4 regions of the Rahnella sp. JUb53 genome follow, and region 1 is predicted to be linked to each of the others. Evidence: predicted binding sites of a transcription regulator. Region 1 holds the regulator's gene; each other region holds the start of a gene.
The links. The regulator PurR, encoded in region 1, represses purine synthesis genes. The targets are predictions, from matches to a motif close to CANGCAAACGTTTGCNTG.

Region 2: a site for PurR is predicted at 1,079-1,096, ahead of glyA (serine hydroxymethyltransferase). Genes of this name have one in related genera too.
Region 3: a site for PurR is predicted at 1,764-1,781, ahead of EC840_RS16880 (NCS2 family permease). Genes of this name have one in related genera too.
Region 4: a site for PurR is predicted at 1,727-1,744, ahead of EC840_RS01140 (L-serine ammonia-lyase). Genes of this name have one in related genera too.

The regions. Positions count from the first base shown of each region.
Region 1 is NZ_SLYT01000001.1:328,466-331,664, forward strand. Features, by position in the region: gene punR (DNA-binding transcriptional activator PunR) at 1-595, shown strand, start outside; gene purR (HTH-type transcriptional repressor PurR) at 646-1,671, opposite strand; gene EC840_RS01620 (C40 family peptidase) at 2,271-3,176, opposite strand.
Region 2 is NZ_SLYT01000010.1:28,061-31,259, reverse strand. Features, by position in the region: gene hmpA (NO-inducible flavohemoprotein) at 1-881, opposite strand, end outside; gene glyA (serine hydroxymethyltransferase) at 1,201-2,454, shown strand; gene EC840_RS20215 (3-phenylpropionate MFS transporter) at 2,618-3,199, shown strand, end outside.
Region 3 is NZ_SLYT01000007.1:79,231-82,429, reverse strand. Features, by position in the region: gene EC840_RS16880 (NCS2 family permease) at 281-1,648, opposite strand; gene EC840_RS16875 (glutathione S-transferase) at 2,183-2,851, opposite strand; gene EC840_RS16870 (bifunctional diguanylate cyclase/phosphodiesterase) at 3,121-3,199, shown strand, end outside.
Region 4 is NZ_SLYT01000001.1:224,476-227,674, reverse strand. Features, by position in the region: gene pabB (aminodeoxychorismate synthase component 1) at 1-965, shown strand, start outside; gene EC840_RS01145 (CoA pyrophosphatase) at 962-1,564, shown strand; gene EC840_RS01140 (L-serine ammonia-lyase) at 1,772-3,136, shown strand.

The DNA of each region.
Region 1 (3,199 bases):
GGCAAGAACCCGGCGACTGGTGCTGGATTTCTATCGTCATTTTCCTGATACGGAACTGATTATTCATTCCGAAGTGTTTAATGGTGTGTGGGACGCACTGGTTGACGGACGTGCTGATGTGGCAATCGGTGCGACGCGGGCGATACCGGTTGGTGGTCGTTTCAGTTTTCGCGACATGGGGTTTATGGACTGGCACTGCGTGGTCAGCCCGCAGCATCCGCTGGCGCAGTTACCGGGTGCGCTCAGTGATGACCAGCTCAGGCCTTATCCCGCATTGTGTCTTGAAGATACCTCGCGGACGTTGCCCAAGCGTGATACCTGGACGCTTGATAACCAGCGGCGTCTGGTTGTGCCGGACTGGACCTGCGCGCTTGAATGTCTGAGTGAAGGTTTATGCGTAGGAATGATGCCGGTACATCGCGTGAGCCACCACATTGAACAGCAGACATTGCAGGTTCTGGCGCTGGAGAATACCTTCCCTGACAGCCCATGTTGCCTGACGTGGGACCAGAGCAATCCGTCACCTTCACTGGCGTGGTTGCTGGAATATATGGGTGATACAGAAACGATGAACCGTGAATGGCTGCGGGACTGAGAAATTAAACGCCTGCAAAAGCAGGCGTTATGTAAGATTAAAGGCAAGCATTAACGGCGATAGTCGCGGTACGGGCCATCGGCCACCGAACGACGTTCAACCAGTTTCGGATGCACCTCGATGGTCTGTGATTCTTCACGTTTGCTGACGATGCGGTCGAGCAACATAGTAAAGGCCATCTCACCCAACCGTTCTTTCGGCTGATGCACGGTCGTCAGTGCCGGAGAGAAGTACCGCGCATTACGCACGTTATCGTAACCAATCACCGAAATATCCTGCGGGACGCGCAATCCGAGCTCATCAGCGGCGCAAATTGCGCCCATTGCCATGACATCGCCCCCGCAGAAGACGGCGGTGGGGCGTTGTTTCTGCATCAGAATCTTATGCATCGCCTGATAACCTGACTCCGGCTCGAAATCGCCCTGAACCACCCATTCTTCGCGAAGCGGGATATTGGCTTCCGTCAGCGCTTTGACAAAACCCTGGAAACGACCGCCGCCGGTGTTACGCGCCAGCTGTCCCGGGATCACGCCAATATCACGATGCCCGCGTTCGATCAGATAGCGTCCGGCCATATAACCGCCTTCGAAAGCATTATCGATAATGCTGTCGGTGAAGTTTTTACGCGCTTCGCCCCAGTCCATCACCACCATCGGAATCGAACGATACTCTTCAAGCATATTGAGTAATTCGTCAGGGTATTCCGCGCACATGACCAGCAGACCATCGACGCGTTTTTGCGCCAGCATCTGCAGATAGGCCTGTTGTTTTTCCAGATTGTTGTGCGAGTTACACAAGATCAGCGTATAGCCTTTGGAGAAGCAGCTGTTCTCGACGGCTTCAATCACCTCGGCAAAATAGGGCGCTTCACTGGAGGTTGCCAGCAGACCAATCGTCTTGGTGTTATTCACTTTAAGACTACGGGCTACGGCGCTCGGAGAATAATGTAGCTCTTTAATGGCAAGCAGCACCGCTTCCCTGGTTTCTTCGGCGACGAAACGTGTTTTATTGATGACGTGCGACACGGTTGTAGTGGAAACGCCAGCGCGCTTTGCGACATCTTTAATCGTTGCCATGTAAAGAATGACTCCTGAACTTCCGTGCTTCAGCACGTTAGCATTATGTTAATCGTTTGCTTGCGTTGATTACACTGCGGACATCTAAAAGGGCAGTGTAATCATTGGGTGGATTCTTCAGAATGAGGCGTGAAATGCTCTCGGGTGAAATCGACCGGCACACAGGCGTGTTAACCGACAATTTTCTCTTATAATGCATGAAAGTGGAAGTAAAATTGTCATGTTCACATTTTCATTCAGCAGAGGATTTTAAAAGTGAATTATGCGAAAATGCGTTGGCACACATTTAGTGTGGCTAAAAGAAACGCCACAACTTGATCCGAAAGGGGGTTTGATGGACAGCAACCTGAAATTATCGTTGATCACCACGGTATGCGCTTTGCTCATGATTATCGCTTTCAGCTTCACGGCAGTGATGAACTAATCTGGCAGTGAGACAGTAGTGAGACGCAACAAAAAAGGGCGATACCTTTCACAGGAATCGCCCTTTTCAATTTTACGCAGTGACCGTTACCGCCGATACTCTTCCCTGCAGAAACTCTTCGTTAAGTGCTATTCAATGGCTGATTAGCGAAACCTCAGACTTAACGAATTGTTTATTATCGGATTGTTTTTGGGGTCATCACCCGACGTGCGCCAACATAGTGGTCTTGCCAGTAATCGTCGCCCAGTGAGGTGATTTTGATGTCTTCACCGGTTCTTGGCGACTGGATGAATTTGCCGTTGCCAACATAAACACCCACATGATCCGCTGCGCCGCGGTTGTTGATTCTGAAGAACACCAGATCACCGCTTTCAAGTTCGCCACGTTTCACCGGCGCTGCATCGCGCAGGTGGTACATCTCGTTTGCCGTGCGCGGCATTTTAATGCGGATCAAATCTTTGTAAGCGTAATAGACCAGACCGCTGCAATCAAAACCGGTATTCGGAGAAGTTCCTCCCCAGCGATAAGGTTTGCCGACCTGGTGCATCAGCTTAGTCATCGCCGTTTGTTGTGCATGCTGATAGCGTTTTTTATGTGTCGCACTCAGCGTAATAGGTTTGGTGTCTTCTTCGCGTAACTTCTTGCCTTTGCGGTGTCGGCCATACGCTTCTTTCTTGCTGATTTTTTCACTGCTGTTTTTGGCAAGCGCTCGTGATTTAGTGGCTTTATCTGTCTTTTTCTCGGCCCGCGTTGTCCTGAGTGTTTTTTCTTTTTTGCTTTCGGCCCGGGTCGTTTTTACGCTTTTCTCAGAAGTTGTCTTGCGTTTGACCAGTTCGGTGCTGCTGACCTTCTTCGATTTTGATGCTTTTTCCTGAGTCTTTTTCTCTGTCACCGGTGCGACTTTTGTTTTTTTACTGGTTTTCGCCGCCACTGTCTTTCGCTTTCGCCGTTCTTCCGGCGTCACGGAATTAACATGACTCTTCCGCTGATCGGCAGAGACGCGGGTCTGTGGCGATGCATGAGCCATATTAAGAAACAGCTGGGTAAAGAGCAGCACAAAAAGCGTGAACAGTAAGCGCATAGCTTCGTTACCATGAGTGGTTG
Region 2 (3,199 bases), on a different contig from region 1:
GCCAGCGTATTGAGCATACCTAACATCGGCGTCTGACCGACACCGGCAGAAATCAGCGCGACCGGCGTGGTATCGCTGATATCCATAAAGAAATCGCCGTGCGGGGCTGCCAGATGAATGATGTCGCCCGGCTGCGCAAAGTGATGCAGGAAGTTTGATACCGCGCCCTGGCCTTCGCGTTTAACGGCAATGCGGTAGGTTTTACCGTTCGGTGCCTGCGTCAGGGAATACTGACGGATTTCCTGATTTTCCAGCGAGGCATCGCGGATATACACCGCCAGATATTGTCCCGGCTGGAAATCCACCACCGGCAATCCATCGACAGGTTCCAGCAGGAAAGAGGTGATCAGTTCACTTTGCGGTTGTTTTTCGGCGATGCGGAATTCACGCGTACCGCGCCAGCCACCGGTTTTTTCTGCGCTGTCCTGATAAATCTCTGCTTCACGGTTGATAAACACATTCGCCAGCACGCCGTAGGCTTTGCCCCACGCATCCAGCACTTCCTGACCCGGGCTTAACATTTCATCCAACGTTGCCAGCAGATGTTCGCCGACAATGTTGTATTGATCCGGCTGAATGGTAAAGCTGGTGTGCTTTTGCGCGATGCGCTCCACCGCAGGCAACAGTGCCGCCAGATTTTCGATATTGGCGGCGTAAGCACAGATGGCATCAAACAGCGCCTGACGCTGATCGCCGTTGCGCTGGTTGCTCATATTGAAGATGTCTTTGAGCTCGGGATTGTGCTCGAACATGCGGTCGTAGAAGTGCGCGGTGAGTTTCGGACCGGTCGCTGCAAGCAAAGGAATAGTGGATTTAACGGTAGCGATAGTGGCTGAATCAAGCATAGTGAACTCCGTGTCTTTGTCGATTTCATTAAACATGTATTTTAAATACATCTTATATAAACCCACAATTTCTGTAAACCCCCCTAAAGGGGTAAGGGCTTTTTAAGGTGAAGAGTGTGATGGAGCAGTGCGATGGGGGCTGAGTCACAAAGCTGAAATTTGTACATGTTCAGATGAATATTTATCCCTTGATTACGGGCAGAGGTTCGCAGATCAAAGCCTTGCTGTATCTGGAGCCAATCGTTTGCCTAAAAACCTCAAACTGACCCTATCCGAAGGGCGCTTAAACATTTACACTGTTGCGCAGAACCCGGAAGGGGCTTTTATTTTTAGTTTGTTGAGTCAGGAGATGCGGATGTTAAAGCGTGAAATGAACATTGCCGATTATGATGCTGAGCTGTGGGCAGCAATGGAAAAAGAAGTTGTTCGTCAGGAAGAACATATCGAGCTGATTGCGTCAGAAAACTATACCAGCCCGCGTGTTATGCAGGCTCAGGGTTCGCAGCTGACCAACAAATATGCCGAAGGCTATCCGGGCAAACGTTATTACGGTGGTTGTGAGTACGTCGACATCGTTGAACAACTGGCTATCGACCGTGCAAAAGAATTGTTCGGTGCAGATTTCGCTAACGTTCAGCCACACTCCGGCTCACAGGCGAACTTCGCGGTTTACACCGCACTGCTGCAACCGGGCGACACCATTCTGGGGATGAACCTCGGCCATGGCGGTCACCTGACGCACGGTTCACCGGTTAACCTGTCCGGTAAACTGTACAACGTGGTGCCTTACGGCATCGACGAAAGCGGCGACATCGATTATGACGACGTAAAACGTCAGGCCGAAGCGCACAAACCAAAAATGATCATCGGCGGTTTCTCCGCGTTCTCCGGTATCGTTGACTGGGCAAAAATGCGTGAAATCGCCGACAGCGTTGGTGCTTACTTCTTCGTCGACATGGCACACGTTGCCGGTCTGATTGCTGCGGGCGTTTACCCGAACCCGGTTCCGCACGCGCACATCGTGACCACCACCACGCACAAAACGCTGGCTGGCCCACGCGGTGGTCTGATTCTGGCGAAAGGCGGTGATGAAGAGTTCTACAAAAAACTGAACTCCGCTGTCTTCCCTGGTGGCCAGGGCGGCCCGCTGATGCACGTGATTGCCGGTAAAGCGGTAGCACTGAAAGAAGCGATGGAACCTGAGTTCAAAACCTACCAGCAGCAAGTGGCTAAAAATGCTCAGGCAATGGTCGCTGTGGTTCTGGAACGTGGCTACAAAGTGGTTTCCGGCGGTACGCACAACCACCTGTTCCTGATGGATCTGGTTGATAAAAACCTGACCGGTAAAGAAGCCGATGCCGCACTGGGCCGCGCTAACATTACTGTGAACAAAAACAGCGTGCCTAACGATCCGAAGAGCCCGTTCGTGACTTCCGGTGTACGTATCGGTACTCCGGCTATCACCCGTCGCGGCTTTAAAGAAGCTGAAGCGCGTGAACTGGCTGGCTGGATCTGCGACGTGCTGGACAACGTGAACGACGAAGGCACTATCGAACGCGTTAAACAGAAAGTTCTCGACATCTGTGCACGCTTCCCGGTTTACGCGTAATATTTGCGAAGCCGTAAAGCTGCTAAAACCCGCTCCGGCGGGTTTTTTTATGGGCATCTATCAGAATTTGTGAGCTGGCAGACATTACTGGAGTATGAAAGCGTCTGCGGATTGCTAGCGATTGTGAGCTTTGTCAAAGTATTGGCCTCACACCGGAGGATTTATGGAATTGCGTTCCACGCGCTGGCTTGCACTCAGTTATTTCACCTATTTTTTCAGTTACGGTATTTTTCTTCCCTTCTGGGGCTTATGGCTTAAAGGCGAGGGTATTTCCTCCGAAAGCATCGGCCTGTTGCTCGGCGCCGGTTTAGTCGCCCGTTTTCTTGGCACGTTAATCATTTCTCCCTCCATCAAAGACCCTTCGCATCTCATCACCGGTTTACGCATCCTCGCGTTGCTCACGCTGGCGTTTGCCGTCGGGTTCTGGTTTGGCAACGGCTGGGCGTGGCTGATGATCAACATTGCCGGTTTCAGCCTGTTCTTTGGTCCGCTGGTTCCGCTGACCGATGCGCTGGCCGGTACGCTGCAACGCCAGATCAATATGGATTACGGCAAAGTGCGCGTCTGGGGCTCGATTGCCTTTGTGATTGGCTCGGCGGTCACCGGTAAACTGGTGGAGGTCTACGGGCACAACGCGATCCTCTATACGCTGACCGCAGGCGTGGCTGCCATGTTGCTGGGCATGTTACTGCGCCCAAGCGTAAAACCGGTGGGAGAACCGCGAACCAGCGGTGCGCCGGCCATT
Region 3 (3,199 bases), on a different contig from region 1:
AGGACCGAGAGAGGGAACCGCGCAGCGGCAAGATTTCCAGCCTGTCGCAGCGGTTGCTGAAACATAGCCAGCGAGCGAAGCGCTTGTTGAAAAAAGCGAGGGGAGTTCAGAGGGGAAAAGCCTTTCCCCTCTGGTCGGTTTGGGCGCAGCGCGTTAAGCGATCACCGCACGTGAGAAACCGAAATTTTCTCGGCCCGCCGGTGCAACCGGCAAAAACCAAAATTTTCTCAGTCAGCCCGCCAGTGCAACCGGCCAAATCCGCCTGATACCCGGCCTGGCATCAAATCGCCCAGCCGCCCGCATAAAACACCACCAGCGCCACGGCGATCACCACCGTGCCCACGTTCAGTTTCCGCCATTCGCCGGAGAAAATACGGCCAATCACCAGCGAGCTGAAACCGAGCATGATGCCGGTCACGATGTTACAGGTCAGCACGATGAACACCGCGCACAGCAATCCTGACATCGCATCCACGAAATCGGTGAAATCCAGTTTGGTCACGTTGCTGAGCATCAGCAGACCGACGTACATCAGCGCCGGTGCGGTAGCGTAAGCCGGTACCAGATAAGACAATGGAGACAGGAACAACATCAGCAGGAACAGCACGCCGACGACCGTTGCGGTCAGGCCGGTTTTGCCGCCCGCTGCCGTACCGGCTGCCGATTCGATGTAAACCGCTGCCGGTGATGCGCCAACCAGCGAGGCAAAAATGCTGCTCACGGAGTCTGCGGTCAGCGCTTTGCCGCCGCTGATGATCTGGCCGTTTTCATCCAGCAGGTTTGCCTGACCGGCTACTGCGCGGATAGTGCCGGTGGCATCAAACACCGCGGTCATCACCAGCGCCAGAACGCTTGGCAATACCGCCGCTTTCAGCGCGCCCATGATGTCGAGATCGAAAATCACCGATTTGCCGTCAGCACCTGCCAGAGAAGGCATCGCGAACAAACCCTGATATTTCACGGCAGGATCGAAAATCAGACCAATAATGGAAATCGCGATAATCACCAGCAAAATGCCGCCGGGCACACGCAGTTTCTCAAGGCCGAAAATCACCGCCAGTCCGAGCAATGTCATGATCACCGGGAAAGAAGTAAAGGCGCCAAGCGCGACAGGTAAACCGTCCAGCGGGTTTTTCACCACCAGGCCGACGCCGTTGGCCGCGATCAGCAACAGGAACAGGCCGATACCGATGCCGGTTCCGTGCGCAACGCCGGTTGGCAGGTTGCGCAAAATCCACGACCGGATGCCGGTCATCGAGATAATGGTGAACAATACGCCCATCAGGAATACCGCGCCGAGGGCAACCGGCACGCTGATGTGCTGGCCGAGCACCAGACTAAAGGCGGTAAAGGCAGTCAGAGAGATGGCGCAACCAATCGCCAGCGGCAGATTAGCCCACAGGCCCATCAGCAGGGAGCCGAAACCGGCTACCAGACAGGTCGCGACAAACACGGCGCTTGGCGAGAAACCCGCTTTGCCAAGCATTGACGGTACAACGATGACCGAATACACCATCGCCAGAAACGTCGTTAAGCCGGCGATCACTTCCTGGCGAACGTTACTGCCACGCGCACTGATTTTGAAAAAAGCATCAAACGGGCCCTTTGGCGCAACGGCGCTGCCCGTCTGAGTGTGTTGACTCGACATGAAAATTCCTCTGAATGTCTCTGCTGATTAGCCGGCGTGGTCATTATGAAACCGTTTCTGCACGTTCACTTCCCTATTTGTCGCCTGAAATCGCCGAAACGGGCGTCAGAACGGCAAGGCAAACGTTTAACTCGCATCGCGTATGGCGGGACAAAAATTAACGCAAACGATTATCTCGTTTTTAATTACCACACATCAACTGTGAATGACGACAATTTACCGTTGTCTGGTCAATAAAAACGCGGTTGTGGTGCAAATCTGTCCGCCTGGCGATTTGCTGTGCGGTAACGGTTGCGCACGCTTCGTGGCGATGAGAAAGAGAGACAGCAAATCAGGATGAATAGGCTATGCCGGGAGGTAAAAGACCGGAGATAAAAATAACAGGACGTTTATTAAGGTTTATTTTCTGATGGCGTTCATTGGGCAAATTCCACACCCGCAAAGAGCCCGCTGTGAAATATAAAAAGGGAATACGTTCCGGCGATAAAAAACCAAAACGCTTCCCCCTTTAAATTTCTGAGGACTTAAAAACCATTAACGCAGGATATTCAAAGGGCCACCGGTTTCCAGAGCCCGCTGATAAGCCGGTCGGGCTGTCACATTGGAAAGCCATGCATTTAAATGTGGGTATTTTCCCAGACCGGTGCGGGCGTTTATGGCTTCTACCGGGAAACTCATCTGAATGTCCGCTGCGCTGAACTGATAACCCGCGAAATAAGGATGCGTGGTCAGATGTTGTTCCAGATAATCCATGTGGGTATAAATCTGTTTATCCAGATAGTTTTTCTGCACACCCTGTCCGATCGCACCGGCAATCGGGCGGATCAGCCACGGCATTGGCGGCTTGCCCAGACGGCTGAAAATCAGCTTCATGACCAGCAGCGGCATCAGCGAACCTTCGGCATAATGCATCCAGTAGCGATACTGCTGGCGCTCCGCGAACGCCGTCGGTTTCAGCGTGCCTGCCTCATCGTACACTTCCTGCAGATACTCAATAATGGCGCCAGATTCCGCGAGGATCATGCCGTTATCTTCCAGTACCGGTGATTTGCCGAGAGGATGCACTTTTTTCAGCGATTCCGGTGCCAGCATGGATTTCTTATCACGTTGATACTGTTTGATTTCGTAAGGTACGCTCAGTTCTTCGAGCATCCATAAGATTCGCTGTGATCGGGAGTTATCCAAATGATGAACTGTTAACATAAACGTCTTCTGCCCTGTCGTATTTAATTATCTGTTAACTATAGACAACGGTTTCGCAGGCCGTATCACATTCGTTTAAAAACCCTTTCTTTCATCCGGATTAATACCGCAAAAAATCTTTTTATTTGATTAAAATTACTTACGGATTAATCTTAATTACACGAAAAAAATTATCGTAACTTCATTCGCCTTTAATAATTCTTAATGCCATTATCGCCGGATAAAAAAATCAGCCCGTCGCTTTCGACTCTATGTTTGTGGAGCCTCACATGTTTTCCAGTAATTACAACAATGTGCTTGTCATGTTTTCGTTCATTGTTGCAATGCTTGCCTCTTATACCGCGCTTG
Region 4 (3,199 bases), 100 kb from region 1:
TTTATGACTGGGCGCTGATCGCCGATCATCATTTGCAGCGTTTAACATTGATTTGTCATGGCGATATTTCTGCACGTTTGCGCTGGCTTGATGAGCATCAGCAAATCCGCTCTGCGTCAGCGCCTTTCCGGCTGAATGCGCCGTGGCAGGCGAATATGAGCCGCGAAGAATACGGGCAAAAGTTCAGGCAGATTCAGGAATATATCCGCGACGGCGATTGTTATCAGATCAATCTGGCGCAACGTTTTTCCACGCAGTACGACGGCGATGAATGGCAGGCTTTTCTGCGTCTGAATCAGGCCAACCGTGCGCCCTTCTCAGCATTTCTGCGTCTGCCGCAAAACACCGTTCTCAGCCTCTCGCCGGAGCGTTTTATCTGGCTTAAAGAAAACCAGATTCAGACACGACCGATTAAAGGCACCCTGCCACGTTGCGAAGATCCGACAGAAGATGCGCGACAGGCAAAACGTCTGGCAGGATCGGAGAAAGATCGTGCCGAGAACCTGATGATTGTAGATTTACTGCGTAATGACATCGGGCGCGTCGCCGTACCCGGCAGCGTGCGCGTGCCGGAACTGTTTGTGGTAGAGCAGTTTCCGGCGGTGCATCATCTGGTCAGCACCATCACTGCGCAGTTACCGCAAGAGTGCCATCCTGCGGCCTTGTTACGCGCCTGTTTCCCCGGCGGTTCCATTACCGGCGCACCGAAAGTGCGTGCAATGGAAATCATCGAAGAACTCGAGCCACATCGCCGCAACGGCTATTGCGGCAGCATCGCGTATATCAGCTTTTGCGGCACCATGGACAGCAACATCACCATCCGCACGTTACTCACGTCGCAGGGAAAAATTCATTGCTGGGCAGGCGGCGGGATTGTGGCGGACAGTCAGGAACAGGCAGAATATCAGGAAACTTTTGATAAGATTGCCCGAATTCTGCCTCAGTTAGGAGAAACATCATCGTGACTTTGCTGGAACAACATGCGCCAATTCAGACACTTTCCCCCGCTGTTGAAGATTTCATATTGCGCTTTCAGTTGCAGCAACCTCGCCAGCCCGCACCGGCGCTGCGCGGAACCCGTCACGCTGCGGTGCTGATCCCGATCATATGCCGCCCCGAACCTACGCTGTTACTGACACGCCGATCAGATCAGCTGCGCAAACACGCGGGACAAGTCGCCTTTCCCGGCGGCGCGGCGGATGCTTCTGATGCGTCGATTATCGCCACGGCCTTGCGTGAAGCGCAGGAAGAAGTCGCCATTCCGCCTGAACAGGTTTATGTATTAGGCACACTTTCGCCGCAGGATAGCAGCAGCGGTTTTCGGGTCACACCGGTAGTAGGGCTGTTACCCGTCGATGTGCCGCTGCATCCGGCTGAAGACGAAGTCGCCGAGTTATTTGAAATGCCGCTGCGTGAAGCTTTTGATCTGGCTCGTTATCACCCGCTTGATATTCATCGCAGGGGCATTCATCACCGCGTTTATTTGTCCTGGTATCAGCAGCAATTTGTCTGGGGTCTCACCGCCGCTATCATCCGCCAGCTCGCCGGACAGGTCGAAGTCTGAGCGCTCTGATTACATAGCGATCACACTTTTGCATCAAATAAGTTTATTTCATGCGAAAAATGAAACTTTTGCCTCTCAGCCCTTTTAAACTATAAGTCTATCCATAAGAACAAGAGAGCCGTCCATAAAGACGAAATCTCGCTGTGGTTCATTTATGGAAGCCAGGGATCCCGTTCCCTGCCGCAATCTATTACAGGAGTATTCGACGTGATTAGCGTTTTCGACATGTTCAAGGTCGGGATTGGCCCTTCCAGTTCCCATACTTTGGGCCCGATGAAAGCCGGTAAACAGTTCGCTGACGACCTGCTGGAAAAGGGCATGATGCCTGCCGTTACGCGTGTCGCCGTGGACGTTTTTGGTTCTTTGTCTCTGACAGGCAAAGGCCACCACACAGATATCGCCATTATTTTAGGCCTGGCCGGTAATCAGCCAGACACCGTCGACATTGACGGAATTCCCCATTTTATCCGCGACGTTGAGCAACGTGAGCGTTTGCCGCTGGGCACCACTCAGCATGAAGTAGATTTCCCGCGTGATACCGGCATGGTGTTCCGCGGTGAGAATTTGCCACGCCACGAGAACGCCATGCAAATCCATGCGTTTGCTGGCGATAAAATGATTTACAGCAAAACGTATTATTCCGTCGGCGGCGGTTTTATTGTCGATGACGAACACTTCGGTCAGCCGGTTCTCGACGAAGTCACCGTGCCTTACAGCTTTAATTCGGCCAGTGAAATGCTGGCTAAATGTAAGGAAACCGGCCTGTCATTATCCGGGCTGGTGATGAAGAACGAGCTGGCGCAACACAGTAAGCAGGAGATCGACCAGTATTTCGAGAAGATCTGGCACACCATGCAGGCGTGTATCGATCGCGGTCTGAATACTGAAGGCGTGTTGCCGGGGCCGCTGCGGGTACCGCGCCGTGCGTCTGCTCTGCGCCGGATGCTGGTGTCAAACGATAAGCTTTCCAGTGACCCGATGAACGTGATCGACTGGGTGAATATGTTTGCGCTGGCAGTTAACGAAGAAAATGCCGCAGGCGGACGCGTAGTGACTGCGCCAACCAACGGTGCATGCGGCATTGTGCCGGCGGTACTGGCCTATTATGACCAGTTTATTCAGTCGGTCAGCCCTGACATTTACCTGCGCTATTTCCTGACCTCCGGCGCTATCGGCATTTTGTATAAAATGAATGCGTCGATTTCTGGTGCAGAAGTCGGTTGTCAGGGCGAAGTGGGCGTAGCCTGTTCGATGGCGGCAGCAGGTCTAACGGAATTGCTGGGCGGCAGCCCTGAGCAGGTGTGTGTCGCTGCCGAAATTGGTATGGAACACAACCTCGGTCTGACTTGTGATCCGGTAGCCGGACAGGTTCAGGTGCCGTGCATTGAGCGTAATGCCATTGCTTCGGTGAAAGCGATTAACGCTGCCCGGATGGCACTGCGCCGCACCAGCGAGCCAAGAGTGTCTCTGGATAAAGTGATCGAAACCATGTACGAAACCGGTAAAGATATGAATTCAAAATACCGTGAAACGTCGCGTGGTGGTCTGGCGATTAAGGTTCAGTGCGACTGATTTTACTGTCGCGTTGATAATTTCCTGCGGTTCTTCAGCTGAAGCATTTTCAGCCGGTTTACC